Regions from separate parts of the Alteromonas sp. Mac1 genome, predicted to be linked through region 4. Evidence: predicted binding sites of a transcription regulator. Region 4 holds the regulator's gene; each other region holds the start of a gene.

Region 1 (3,160 bases), 2.2 Mb from region 4:
CTGGCTATCCAAACTCCGATAATCATACCAACGGTTATCAAGACCGATACCGATGGTAATGCAACATGAACAACGTGGAAGATACCTTCTCGGATGTCTACCCAAGTGAGGCCTAAATACATGCCAACTAAACTGGTTAGCGCTAAACCGAGGGTAAGAGGAATATGAGGCTCAAATACCCCGAAGTAGAAAATTTGTGTACCCAAAATAATCAGGGTTAACACCACAGGAGTTAAGGCAAGTAACAAACTAGGTGTGACAGGTTGCTTATCATTCATGTCGATGTCCGTTATTTAGAAATCCATTCCTAAATCAGATACGGGTATTAACTGTTAACAGATCGGCTGGAAAAAAGTGTCGTTGCATCACTGCTCTTAGTTTTCAACACTGGTATACTAGTTAAGCAAATTGAATAAATACATAGAGCACCTTTATAAACAATGATGAAAACACAACACCATTTAGCAGGCAATGAGTGAAAATACCTAAACGCCTCCAACCTCTTGTCGATGATGGTTTAATCGATGAAGTACTAAGCCGCTTGATGAGCGGGAAAGAAGCCGATGTTTTTGTTGTTCGCTGCGGTGAACATATTCGCTGTGCAAAGGTTTATAAAGATGCCGTTAAACGCAGCTTCAAAAAAGCGGCGCAGTATCAAGAAGGCCGAAAAGTAAGAGGCGGACGCCAGGCACGCGCCATGGGTAAACGTTCTAGCTACGGTCGCCAAATAGAAGAAGAAATTTGGCAAACAGCAGAGGTGGATGCCCTATCACGCTTGAACGAAGCGGGCGTGCGTGTGCCTGATACGTACTGTTGCATTGACGGCGTGCTGCTGATGGAGCTGGTGTCGGATGAACACGGCGATGTAGCCCCACAACTAGGGCACGTTAGCTTTAGCAAAGAAGACGCCATAGAACAGCATAAAATCATGATGCACAACATTATGCTCATGCTGTGCGCGGGTATTATTCATGGCGATTTATCCGAATTTAATGTACTTGTTGACAACAACGGGCCGGTGATCATCGATTTGCCCCAAGCGGTTAATGCTTCGGCCAATAATAATGCCGAGGCCATGTTTGCCCGCGACGTTAACAATATTCGTCGTTATTACGGCGAGTTTGCCCCCGATCTTTTGCAAACTAATTACGCGAAAGAAATGTGGGCGCTGTTTGAAGAAGCCAACCTAACCCCTAACTCGGTGCTTACCGGTGAGTTTGAAGATGACAGCGAGGATGCTGACGTAGACGCAATACTAGAAGAAATACAAGCCGCTGCTGATGAAGAGCAAGAGCGCTTAGCCCGCATTAATTTTTCAGATGATGATAACTAATAGACAGATAAAACAATGAGGCAGAATCATTTTTAAAAAAAATGTACTCGGCCTCTTTGGTCTACGCTCTATAAATTTCACCGCCCTCCGCTACGCCTACCCCAAATTGATTAAATTTAATACAATCAATAACTTATACTGTCAGCTTTACTTACACATTTTTATCATTCACATCAAATGATAAAAATTACCTATTATAAATCAGATAGTTACCTTGTGGCATGGAATTCGCTATCTCTCGGCGCGCTACACTATGAATAAAAACAAAAAATTAACTATAAGGATATAATTTATAATGAAATTTAAGAACACACTCCTTGCCGCCTCCCTCTCTTTTGCTGCACTCTCTTTTCAGTCTCACGCTGACGTTATTATCTCGGGCATGGGAGGCGAAGCTGGCTATGGTTCCGACCAAACGTTTTCCGAGTTTTCTCCTACGTTCAACCTCCCTTTCGATGTAAATATAGATGGAATAAACTTCAACACATTTAGAGCATTTACAAACGGAAACGTCGATTTATTTGGCGGTGAGTCAAACTTTGAACCAATGGTAACTAGCCTGACTGTGTTTGAGGCTCGAGGGAATTACGATTGCGCAAGCTGCGGTGACACTTATATTGGCTCACCGTCGGAGGGTGTTGTCGCCGTTACTTGGCTAGACATGAGCACAGATGCATTTCATAACGGCGACGACGAAACCAATCGTCAAAATACCTTTCAAGCATTAATCATCGACCGCTCTGACGATACAGGCCAAGCTGGCGACGTAGATATAGAGTTTCGCTACGACGAGCTTTCATACCGCGATGAAGGGTTCTCGCTTGATTCGTTTACTTTTGGGCAATCAGAAGCTGGATTTTTTCTACCTAACGAAGAGTTTATCGCATTGCCAGGCAGCGGTACTGCTGACATTTTAGAACTCGTTAACACCTCAAATGTTGGTGAGGACGGTATATGGGCATATTCTGTTCGTAATGGCGAAGTAACGCTAGCCACTGCGCCAACAGGTAGCGAAGGTACAGGAACTGAGCTTGACCCTTTTATGCCTTCAGATGATGTAGATGGCAGTTGGGAATTCGAGTTTAGTATTTCAGACAATGAAGTGGTATTTATCGACCCTGACGTAGCGATTGGTTACGACTATGTGGTGGAGTCTGGTCCAGAAATAGCATCAGTTATTCTGCCAACGGGCTTTGATGCTGACTACGAATTGTGGTTAATGGGTGCTTCTGGGTGGGAATTCACTGACAACCTAACAGCCGAAGAAGAGTACCTCTTTGGTCCTGACGGTGTAACTGAATTTCGCGTTTTAGGTATCGACACTACGAACATGATTGACCCAGACGATGCATTGGCATTTGTTACCGGTTTATCATTTGTTGAATCTGGCGATGTGGTTATGACGCAAACACCTATCACTGAATTTGTTGCCAGCCCAACATCAGTCAGTGAGCCTAGAATGTTTTTCGTTCTGCTAACAGCTTTTGGATTATTCGCCATCCGCGCTCGTAGGAAAACTAAATAAACTGCTAGCAGTTTATTTTATTTGCATTTTTTGGGGCTTTACAGCCCCTTCTTTTTACCCTGGAAATTGTCAATGAGTTACATATTATCGCAAATCAAAGTTGCGACATTAGCCGCCCTTTTTCTCATCTTCACCCTAAACGCTGGGGCTCAAACTTCCCTCAACTCAAGCTCTACATCAACTGATGCCACAATGCCTTCGAAGAACAGTGTTTCAGAAAGGTGGAGCTATCAGTGCAAAGATAAGCATTGCTTCATTAGCCAAGTATTGATTGCTCGCAACAACGAAAAGGCCGGCGTGGT
Region 2 (3,160 bases), 1.4 Mb from region 4:
AAGTGCTCCAGTGCCCACCACTGACTTCAATGCCAAAGTTGAACTCGTTAGTTCGCGGAGTAGCACATATTCGTGGGCAAACTATTTCTGTCATCGATTTAAGCATGGCGACGGGTGGCAAGCGTATTGAAGATTTATCAAACGCGTTTATCGTTATTGCTGAATACAACCGTTCTGTACAAGGGTTTTTAGTGGGCGCTGTTGAGCGCATCATTAATACTAACTGGGATGCCATCATGCCGCCTCCTCAAGGGACAGGTCGAGCGAGTTACTTAACTGCTGTTACTGAAGTAGAAAACGAATTAATTGAAATTCTCGACGTAGAAAAAATCCTCAATGAAATTTCACCGCTTAATGCAGAAGTAAGCGCTGATGTTGCTGAAGGGCTTTCTACGGAAGGTAAAGAAGACAAAATTATCTTCATTGCTGACGATTCGGCTGTGGCAAGAAATCAAGTTAAAAAAGCGCTAACCTCACTTGGGTTAGAAATTGAGCTGGCAAAGAATGGTTTAGAAGCGTTAAACCGCTTGAAGGAAATCGCTGAAGAATATGGCGATATCACCAAGCGAATTGGGGTGCTAGTGTCTGACATAGAAATGCCAGAGATGGACGGTTATACCCTTACGGCGGAAATTAAAAATACACCTGAACTTCAAAAGCTTCATGTTGTACTTCACACATCTTTAAGTGGTGTATTCAATCAAGCCATGGTTCAGAAAGTGGGAGCGGATGACTTTATTGCGAAATTTCACCCCGATGAACTAGCAACAGCAGTTCAGAAGTGGTTAATGACGGATTGTGAGTAACGGAGCGGTAGGGGTTGGATAATAAAAATGTGTCGCCGGCAAGCTATGAAAAGTTTCGGCACTTCCTCGAGAAACAATGCGGAATAGTACTCGGGGAAAACAAGCAATATCTTGTAAGAAGCAGGCTTGCGTCTTTGTTATATAAGCATGACTATGACAATACTGATGCGCTTATTGATGTGGTTGTAAAGGGTTACGATCGTAACCTTTTGCAAAGCGTCATCGATGCGATGACCACAAATGAAACGTTGTGGTTTAGAGATACCTATCCATTTGAGTTGCTACAACGCGATTTACTTCCTCAACTAGCAACTAAAAATCAAAAGCTTAGAATTTGGAGTGCAGCTTGTTCGTCTGGACAAGAGCCTTACTCTATTGCTATGTCCATACTAGAGTTTCAAAAACAGCGACCAGGATTGCTTAGGCAAGGAGTTGAAATTATAGCTACTGACCTTTCTTCTGAAATGCTAAATAAGTGTAGCCAAGGGCTATATGATGAACTTTCGCTTGCGAGAGGTTTATCGCCACAACGTAGGGCTATGTTTTTCCAGCCTCATGAAAGCGGTCAAATGCAGGTTAAGCCAGAAGTGCGCAAAATGGTTTCATTCAGAAGTTTGAATTTATTAACCTCCTATGCAGCACTTGGCCGCTTTGACATCGTTTTTTGCCGCAATGTGCTGATTTATTTTTCGGCAGATGTAAAACAAAAGATACTGCAACAAATTGCCGGACAGCTGCAACCTGCCGGTGTCCTTTTCCTTGGCGCGTCTGAATCTATCAGTGCGGCAAGCGATACATATGCCATGATTAAATGTAATCCTGGCTTGTACTACCAAAAGAAATAAACATATAACGTACTGAATTTCATGTAATAGTTCAGATTTCCCCCGTTTCTTTTCTCTTTTTTATACAGTGCCAATCTTCAGGTTGGCATCTGCCTTGCTAGTAAAACTCTATAATAGTTAATTCGTCATTCTTTATTCACGACGTTTTTTCGGAATTTCGCAACTAGGAGTTTTCAATATGGCCATTAATCTCGACAAGTTAGTCGGGTTTCATCAGTCGGCGTTAGCAATACGCACCGACAGAATGGAAGTCATTTCTGGAAACCTAGCGAACGCCAATACCCCTGGTTATAAAGCTAAAGACATCGACTTTAACAAAGCGATGGAGTCAGCCATGAGCGCCCAAGAAGGGCAGCACAAATTGGGTGGTGGCAGCTTAGCAAGAACACATGATAAACACATAGGTGGCGATATGTCGTCGGTAGCATCAAATTTTGAAATGCAATACCGCATACCCACTCAACCGGATACCGGAGACGGCAATACGGTGGAAGTGCAAGCAGAACGTAACCGCTTTTTAGATAACGGTTTACGCTATCAAGCCACACTTGAGTTTATTAACGGTAAAGTCAAAGGTATGAAAAAAGCCCTTAGTTCTGGAGGCCAGTAATCATGAGCTTATTTAATGTGATGTCAATTTCCAGTACCGGTATGGAAGCTGAAAATGTTCGTTTAAACACCACTGCTAGTAACATTGCTAACGCGAACTCGGTAAGCAGTAGTTATAACGAAACGTATCGTGCAAGACACCCTGTGTTTGCCGCTGAGTTACAGCGAGCCATGGGCGATCAAAGTAAGGGTGTGGGTGTTGAAGTTAAGGGAATTGTAGAAAGCGATGCGCCATTGCAAGTTGAGTATGCCCCGCATAACCCAATGGCTGACGAAGAGGGTTATATCTATAAGCCGAACGTAAACATCGTTGAAGAAATGGCAAATATGATGTCGGCGTCAAAAGCCTATGAAACCAACGTTCAGGTTGCTGATACCACCAAACGGATATTCCGTCGGGTACTGCAGCTAGGACAAGGGCAATAAGTTGCCGCATAGGTAATGTGAGGAAAATACTGTGACCACAATTAACAACACTACTGGCCTGAACAACGAACTCTACTGGCAAGAAGAGACGGTTCCGGTTGTCGATGGAACAGAGCAACAGCTTTCGCAAGAAGACTTTTTTGCCATGTTAACTGAGCAATTAGCGAATCAGGATCCTACTAAACCTGTAGATAATGATCAGATGGTAGCGCAAATGACATCATTCACTATGGCTGACGGTATTTCTCAGTTGAATGATAAGTTCGAGTCATTCGCCGCCTCGATGACATCTAATCAGGCATTGCAAGCATCCAGCTTAATAGGCCAGAACGTGTTAGTGCAGGGCAACGTAGGGCACATGTCTAGCGACGCTGCTGGGGTCTCGGGTGTTGTGGTTAATGAGCAGAGTGTACAAAACATGACGATCACCGTTGAAAATCAATACGGTGAAGTGATTAAGACCATTGATGCTGG
Region 3 (3,160 bases), 510 kb from region 4:
CGCTACGCACCGCCCATTGAAGCAAGCCTTATTGCCTACCTTTGGCCGTTGCTGCTCGGTATTGCTGTGGCAAACGCGCACCAACGAGTGTTTGCGGTGATAGGAGGCGTACTGGGGTTTATTGGTTGCGGAATTTTAGTCACAGGTGGTGAAAGTATTCAGTTTAATAGCGAATACACTTTGGGCTACGGGCTGGCATTAATCTGCGCCTTAATCTGGTCAGGCTATTCGTGGTTTATGGCTGGTACAAAGAGCGATGTTGAAGACATTGGCTGGATATCCATTGCCGTGGCAGTACTAGCGCTGGGTTCCCACCTAACCCTAGAGTCGAGTCACTGGGATCTTTCATTTTACGCCTGGGTAAGTGCAATACTATTAGGGCTTGGGCCTGTAGGAGGCGCCTTTTACTTATGGGACATTGGGCTCAAATTTGGTAATCGGCAATTATTAGCGAGCTTAAGCTTTGCCACACCTGTCATTTCCAGTATTGCGTTATTTTTGTTTGGAATAAGTACACTGTCTGCCGCCATTTCAATGGCAATAGTGCTTATTATGATTGGCGCGCTAATTAGCAATGCTGTACCTGCGCTTATTATGAAGCGTCGTCTTCGCCAAGCGGCAAGAGTTTAATTAATTAAAAGAACTCAAAAGGCCTTAGAGTCTAAGCGGCTAGTCTTTCACAGGTTCTTTAGTGACGCGAGCCTCAATAAAGCGGTCGTAGTCGCTGCCCTTACTACATTCAAGTGTACCGCCCGCCAAACCACTTAAAACGGTAAGCGCTTTGTTAGTAGTGCCAGAACAATTTACTTTTTTCACCGGCCTTTCATAGTAGCTTCTATCCTCTTCGCCTTTTCGCGTATCAACAAGGTCTGGGCTTTCTATTTTCTGCCTATGTGCTTCAGCCGCTCTTAAGCCTTCCTCAGCAATTTCTTCTTGCTCTCTTCGATTAAAAAATTGCGAGGCACTGGCCCGTGGAGACAAGTTTAAAGTGCCAGCTTGCTGGTTCCTCGTTGTGGAGTTGATAGTGGCTCGGGCATTGGAAATAGTAGGCGCGGGTGCTTCTGTTGGTGCAGCCTTGTCTTCTTTAGTTTCTGTGGGTTTAGCTTCAGTAGGTGTAGCTTCAGTAGGTTTAACTTTTACTGGCTGAGTCTCTGCCACTTTTGGCCGCTCGGTAGTTTCGATCACTTTTTCCAAAGGGCGTTCTTGCGCTTTGGTTTCATTAACGGGAGGCGTGATTTCTGTGGATGCAGGTGCCTCAGCAATGGTTTTATTTACACTGACTTTGGGGAAATACAAGGTCGCACTAATGGGAGCAGGTTTATGTGCTGATGTCACACCGCTTTCGAACGTAGTAGAGAAGATCACTATTACTAACCCAATCAGGTGTACAAGGGTTGAGATAAGTAAGCCTTTTGCTAGCTTCCCCTTACTACTCGCATTAAAAACCTGCGCTCGTTCAGGCACATACCCACGCAAATACTCAGGCTCTATGATAGGTGTGATAATTGTCATATCTACTAACTGACCCGCAACGTCACTAATTAGTTCCATCCTAATTTCATCGCTATTTTCAGTTAATTTAACTCACGACGCTCCAAAATTGGGCATTGATGGCGCGATGCACCGCCGTGGTGCGATAAATGTAAACAAAATGCATCGTGTTTTAGTTAACATGTTGTTTTTAAATGCTAATTATTTGTGGCACATCTCTTGGTTTACTTCCCTGTACAAGACACGAAATGTGCAAAACAACCATTACAAAAACTGGGAGCAACTCATGAAACTAGTCACAGCGATCATCAAGCCGTTCAAGCTAGATGATGTTCGTGAAGCCATTTCAGAAATCGGAATTGACGGTTTAACCGTTACCGAAGTGAAAGGTTTCGGACGTCAAAAAGGACACACTGAACTTTACCGCGGCGCGGAATATCAAGTGGATTTCTTGCCTAAAGTCAAACTGGAAATTGCCGTTCAGGACGACCAGGTAGATCGCTTGGTAGAAGCCATCGTTGGCGCAGCCAAGACTGGCAAGATTGGTGACGGTAAGGTATTTGTTTACGACCTTGAACAAGCCGTACGTATTCGAACTGGCGAGTCAGACACAGACGCGTTGTAAGCCAAAACGATTAATTTGCGGAGAAAAGCATAATGGAAATTACATTTGAACTCGGGTATGCATTAGATACCTTTTACTTCTTAATCTGCGGTGCACTAGTTATGTGGATGGCGGCAGGTTTCGCCATGCTAGAAGCTGGCTTGGTACGCGCTAAAAACACGACAGAAATTCTAACTAAAAATATCGCGTTATTTGCCATTGCTAGCACCATGTATATGATTTGCGGCTACGGCATCATGTATGGTGGCGGCGAGTGGAGCCCGTTCCTAGGTGGAATTATGGGTGACGGCGCAACTGGTGTTGCTGAAGATGCAGCAACTTATGCACCTTCTGCTGATTTCTTCTTCCAAGTAGTATTCGTTGCAACGGCAATGTCTATTGTTTCTGGTGCAGTGGCTGAGCGTATGAAGCTTTGGGCTTTCTTAGCGTTTGCGGTTGTAATGACTGGTTTCATCTATCCTATGGAAGGTGCTTGGACTTGGGGCGGTGAAGCTGTATTTGGTATGTACACCCTTGGCGACCTAGGTTTCTCTGACTTTGCAGGTTCTGGTATTGTTCACATGGCAGGTGCTGCCGCAGCATTAGCTGGTGTATTGGTACTTGGCGCTCGTAAAGGCAAATATACTGCTGACGGTAAAGTTAACGCTATTCCAGGTGCAAACCTTCCACTTGCTACGCTTGGTACATTCATTTTATGGATGGGTTGGTTCGGCTTTAACGGTGGTTCAGTACTAGCTACTGCAACAGTTGAAAGTGCAAACGCAGTAGCTATTGTATTTATGAACACTAACGCAGCAGCTGCAGGTGGTTGTATTGCAGCGCTTATCTTAGCGCGCATTATGTTCGGCAAAGCTGACTTAACTATGGCTCTTAACGGTGCACTAGCTGGTTTGGTTGCTATTACTGCTGAGCCATCTACTCCTACTCCACTTCAAGCAACCTTGTTCGGTGGCCTAGGTGGTATCTTAGTAGTGCTAAGCATTGTAGCGTTAGATAAACTTAAAATTGATGATCCAGTAGGTGCTATCTCTGTTCACGGTGTTG
Region 4 (3,160 bases):
TGTTGACGGCAAAAATAAAACCTCATTGTTTAAAGATGATGTACGAATTACCCAAGGTTCTTTGGTAATAAATGCCGATGAAGTTGAAGTTATTGCCAGCGAAGGTGATGGACGAGAGATATTCGTTGCTCGCGGCAAACCAGCCAGCTACTCGCAAGAACTTGAAGACGGTGCCACCGTCACAGCGAAGGCCAATGAAATTCGCTATGAAGTGGTAAACCGAACTATTTCTTTACAAGGTAGTGCTGAATTACAGCAAGACACCAGTAAAGTACAAGGCGACAAGATTACCTTTGACATGGTTACAGAACAATTGCTTGCAACAGGCGGCAAAGACGGTGAAGGTGGCAGAGTAACTACCGTATTTACGCCTGAGGCAATACGTAAAGCGTCATCGAATAACGAAGGCGATAACTAATAATGGCAACGTTGAGCGCACAGAGCCTTGCAAAGGCGTATAAAGCACGTCAGGTGGTTCGCGATGTAAGCTTATCAGTATCGACTGGGCAAATCGTTGGATTACTCGGCCCAAATGGTGCCGGTAAAACCACTACCTTCTACATGATTGTTGGCTTAGTGCCCCTTGATAAGGGCAAAATCAGCATTGATGACAGCGAATTAACCCACGAGCCCATGCATGAACGTGCACGCCGCGGAATTGGATATTTGCCGCAAGAAGCCTCGATTTTTAGAAAATTGACGGTGTTTGAGAACATCATGGCTATCTTACAAACCCGTAAAGGGTTAAGTTCAGCAGAGCAAGAACAAGAAGCCGATGCGCTACTTGATGAATTTAATATCAACCATATACGTAATAGTACGGGTATGAGTTTATCCGGTGGTGAACGTCGCCGAGTAGAAATCGCGCGAGCTTTAGCCGCTGATCCGCAATTTATTTTGCTTGATGAGCCATTTGCTGGTGTTGATCCTATATCGGTTAATGATATAAAGAAGATTATCCAACATCTTCGTGACAGAGGAATTGGAATCCTAATCACCGATCACAACGTAAGAGAAACACTGGATGTGTGTGAGAAAGCGTATATTGTGAGCCAAGGCGAACTCATCGCGCAAGGGACGGCAGAACAAGTTTTAAGTAATCAGAAAGTAAGGGATGTATACCTAGGAGAACAATTCAGGCTATAGTTACTGTAACCGAATTGTCATTTTCAGTTTTAAGTACGGGTATATTCACAACAAGAGTTTAAAAATAAGACGTAGATGAAACCATCTTTACAGCTAAAGTTCAGTCAACAACTTACCATGACACCGCAGTTGCAGCAGGCAATCAAGCTGCTGCAGTTGTCTACGCTCGACCTGCAGCAAGAGATTCAGGAAGCACTAGACTCAAACCCACTTTTAGAAGTTGAAGAAGGCGGCGATGACCACCCTGTTGAGAAAAACAACATGGATGGAGATGACCCTTCTGTAGAAGCAGCTCCTACTGCATCTAGCGATTCTTTAGAAGCAGGAGACGCGCTTGAAAAGAACGACCTTCCCGACGAATTGCCAATTGATAGCACATGGGACGAGTATTACTCGGCCTCATCTGCACCCGCTCCAGGTCCCTCTAATAATGATGACGACCAACTGTTTCAGGGTGAAACTACCGACAATATTCAAGACCATTTGCTTTGGCAGATGCGTTTAACCCCGTTTTCAGATACCGACCGCGCAATTGCTACCGCCATTATCGACTCAATTGATGAATCTGGTTACCTCAACGTACCCATTGAACAGATTTTAGAGTCAGTGAATTCCGACGATGTTGAAGAATTGGTTGAAATGGACGAAGTTGAATGCGTACTAAAACGTATTCAAATGTTCGACCCTATCGGTTCAGGTTCACGTACTCCGCAAGAGTGTTTGCTTGTGCAGCTTCGCCAGTTCTCAGACGACACGCCATGGCTTACTGAAGCAAGACAGCTTATCAACGAGTATTCAGACCTACTTAGCAGCAAAGACTACCGTACGTTAATGCGCAAGAGCCGTTTGAAAGAAGATCAACTTCGCGAAGCCATGCGCTTATTGCAAACGTTGAATCCTCGTCCAGGTAGTGCATTAATTACCAAAGAGCCGGAATACGTTATTCCTGATGTTTCGGTAAACAAAAAGAATGGCCGTTGGGTGGTGGAACTTAACCCCGATAGCCTGCCTAAATTAAGCGTAAATCAGCAATATGCTGCCATGAGCAGACGCTCTAAAAACAGCAGCGATTCGCAATTTATTCGCTCACACATGCAAGAAGCCAAATGGTTTATAAAAAGCCTTGAGTCAAGAAATGACACCTTGATGAAAGTAGCGAACTGTATTGTGCAGCAACAAATGGGCTTTTTCGAGCACGGCCCAGAAATGATGAAACCAATGGTGCTAAATGATGTCGCAGAAATGGTAGATATGCATGAATCCACCATTTCACGTGTCACCACGCAAAAGTATATGCATACCCCACGTGGCATTTTCGAATTGAAGTATTTCTTCTCTAGTCACGTGGCAACGGAATCTGGTGGTGAGTGTTCATCTACCGCTATTCGCGCGTTAATTAAAAAGCTTGTGGCAGCGGAAACGCCCAGCAAGCCATTAAGCGATAGCAAGATTGCTCAATTGTTGGCCGAACAAGGCATTAAAGTTGCCCGGCGAACAATAGCAAAATACCGGGAATCATTATCGATTCCGCCGTCAAACCAACGCAAAAGCCTTATCTAAAGGCCTTGATAATTTAAGGAAGACGAAATATGCAAATCAACCTTACCGGTCATCATGTCGAAATTACTGACTCTTTGCGTAGCTATGTCGATACTAAGTTCAGCAAACTAGAGCGTCACTTTGACCACATATCTAATGTGCATGTCATCCTGAACGTCGAAAAACTCAATCAAAAAGCCGAAGCCACCATGCACCTTAGCGGCGCAGAAGTGTTTGCTTCATCTCATAATACAGACATGTATGCGGCGATAGATAGCATGATCGACAAGCTCGACAGGCAAGTTATCAAGCATAAGGAAAAGCTGAAAAAGCACTAAATATTAGTATGGAAATTCAAGCCATAGTAAGTTTGGACCGCACCGAGTGTGCGGTTCAATGTAATAGTAAAAAACGTATTTTAGAGATTATTAGCGACATTGCCGCTAAAAATAATCCCGACATCGATCAGGCCACA

What was found. Region 4 encodes sigma-54, which starts transcription at its own class of promoters, with help from an activator protein. Its sites were predicted from a motif close to GTTGGCACGNNNNTNGNNT; they were not measured.
Region 1: AV939_RS14830 (nidogen-like domain-containing protein) is a predicted target of sigma-54. The motif match lies at 1,549-1,567, and genes of this name have one in related genera.
Region 2: flgB (flagellar basal body rod protein FlgB) is a predicted target of sigma-54. The motif match lies at 1,733-1,751, and genes of this name have one in related genera.
Region 3: glnK (P-II family nitrogen regulator) is a predicted target of sigma-54. The motif match lies at 1,698-1,716, and genes of this name have one in related genera.

Annotation. Positions count from the first base shown of each region.
Region 1 is NZ_CP013932.1:3,455,010-3,458,169, forward strand. It holds gene nhaC (Na+/H+ antiporter NhaC) at 1-278, opposite strand, end outside; gene AV939_RS14825 (PA4780 family RIO1-like protein kinase) at 476-1,333, shown strand; gene AV939_RS14830 (nidogen-like domain-containing protein) at 1,629-2,858, shown strand; gene AV939_RS14835 (invasion associated locus B family protein) at 2,931-3,160, shown strand, end outside.
Region 2 is NZ_CP013932.1:2,392,101-2,395,260, reverse strand. It holds gene AV939_RS10230 (chemotaxis protein CheV) at 1-806, shown strand, start outside; gene AV939_RS10225 (CheR family methyltransferase) at 821-1,651, shown strand; gene flgB (flagellar basal body rod protein FlgB) at 1,830-2,261, shown strand; gene flgC (flagellar basal body rod protein FlgC) at 2,264-2,686, shown strand; gene flgD (flagellar hook assembly protein FlgD) at 2,718-3,160, shown strand, end outside.
Region 3 is NZ_CP013932.1:479,251-482,410, forward strand. It holds gene AV939_RS01940 (DMT family transporter) at 1-630, shown strand, start outside; gene AV939_RS01945 (hypothetical protein) at 670-1,551, opposite strand; gene glnK (P-II family nitrogen regulator) at 1,778-2,116, shown strand; gene AV939_RS01955 (ammonium transporter) at 2,149-3,160, shown strand, end outside.
Region 4 is NZ_CP013932.1:991,094-994,253, reverse strand. It holds gene lptA (lipopolysaccharide transport periplasmic protein LptA) at 1-418, shown strand, start outside; gene lptB (LPS export ABC transporter ATP-binding protein) at 421-1,146, shown strand; gene AV939_RS04150 (RNA polymerase factor sigma-54) at 1,222-2,706, shown strand; gene hpf (ribosome hibernation promoting factor) at 2,736-3,023, shown strand; gene ptsN (PTS IIA-like nitrogen regulatory protein PtsN) at 3,032-3,160, shown strand, end outside.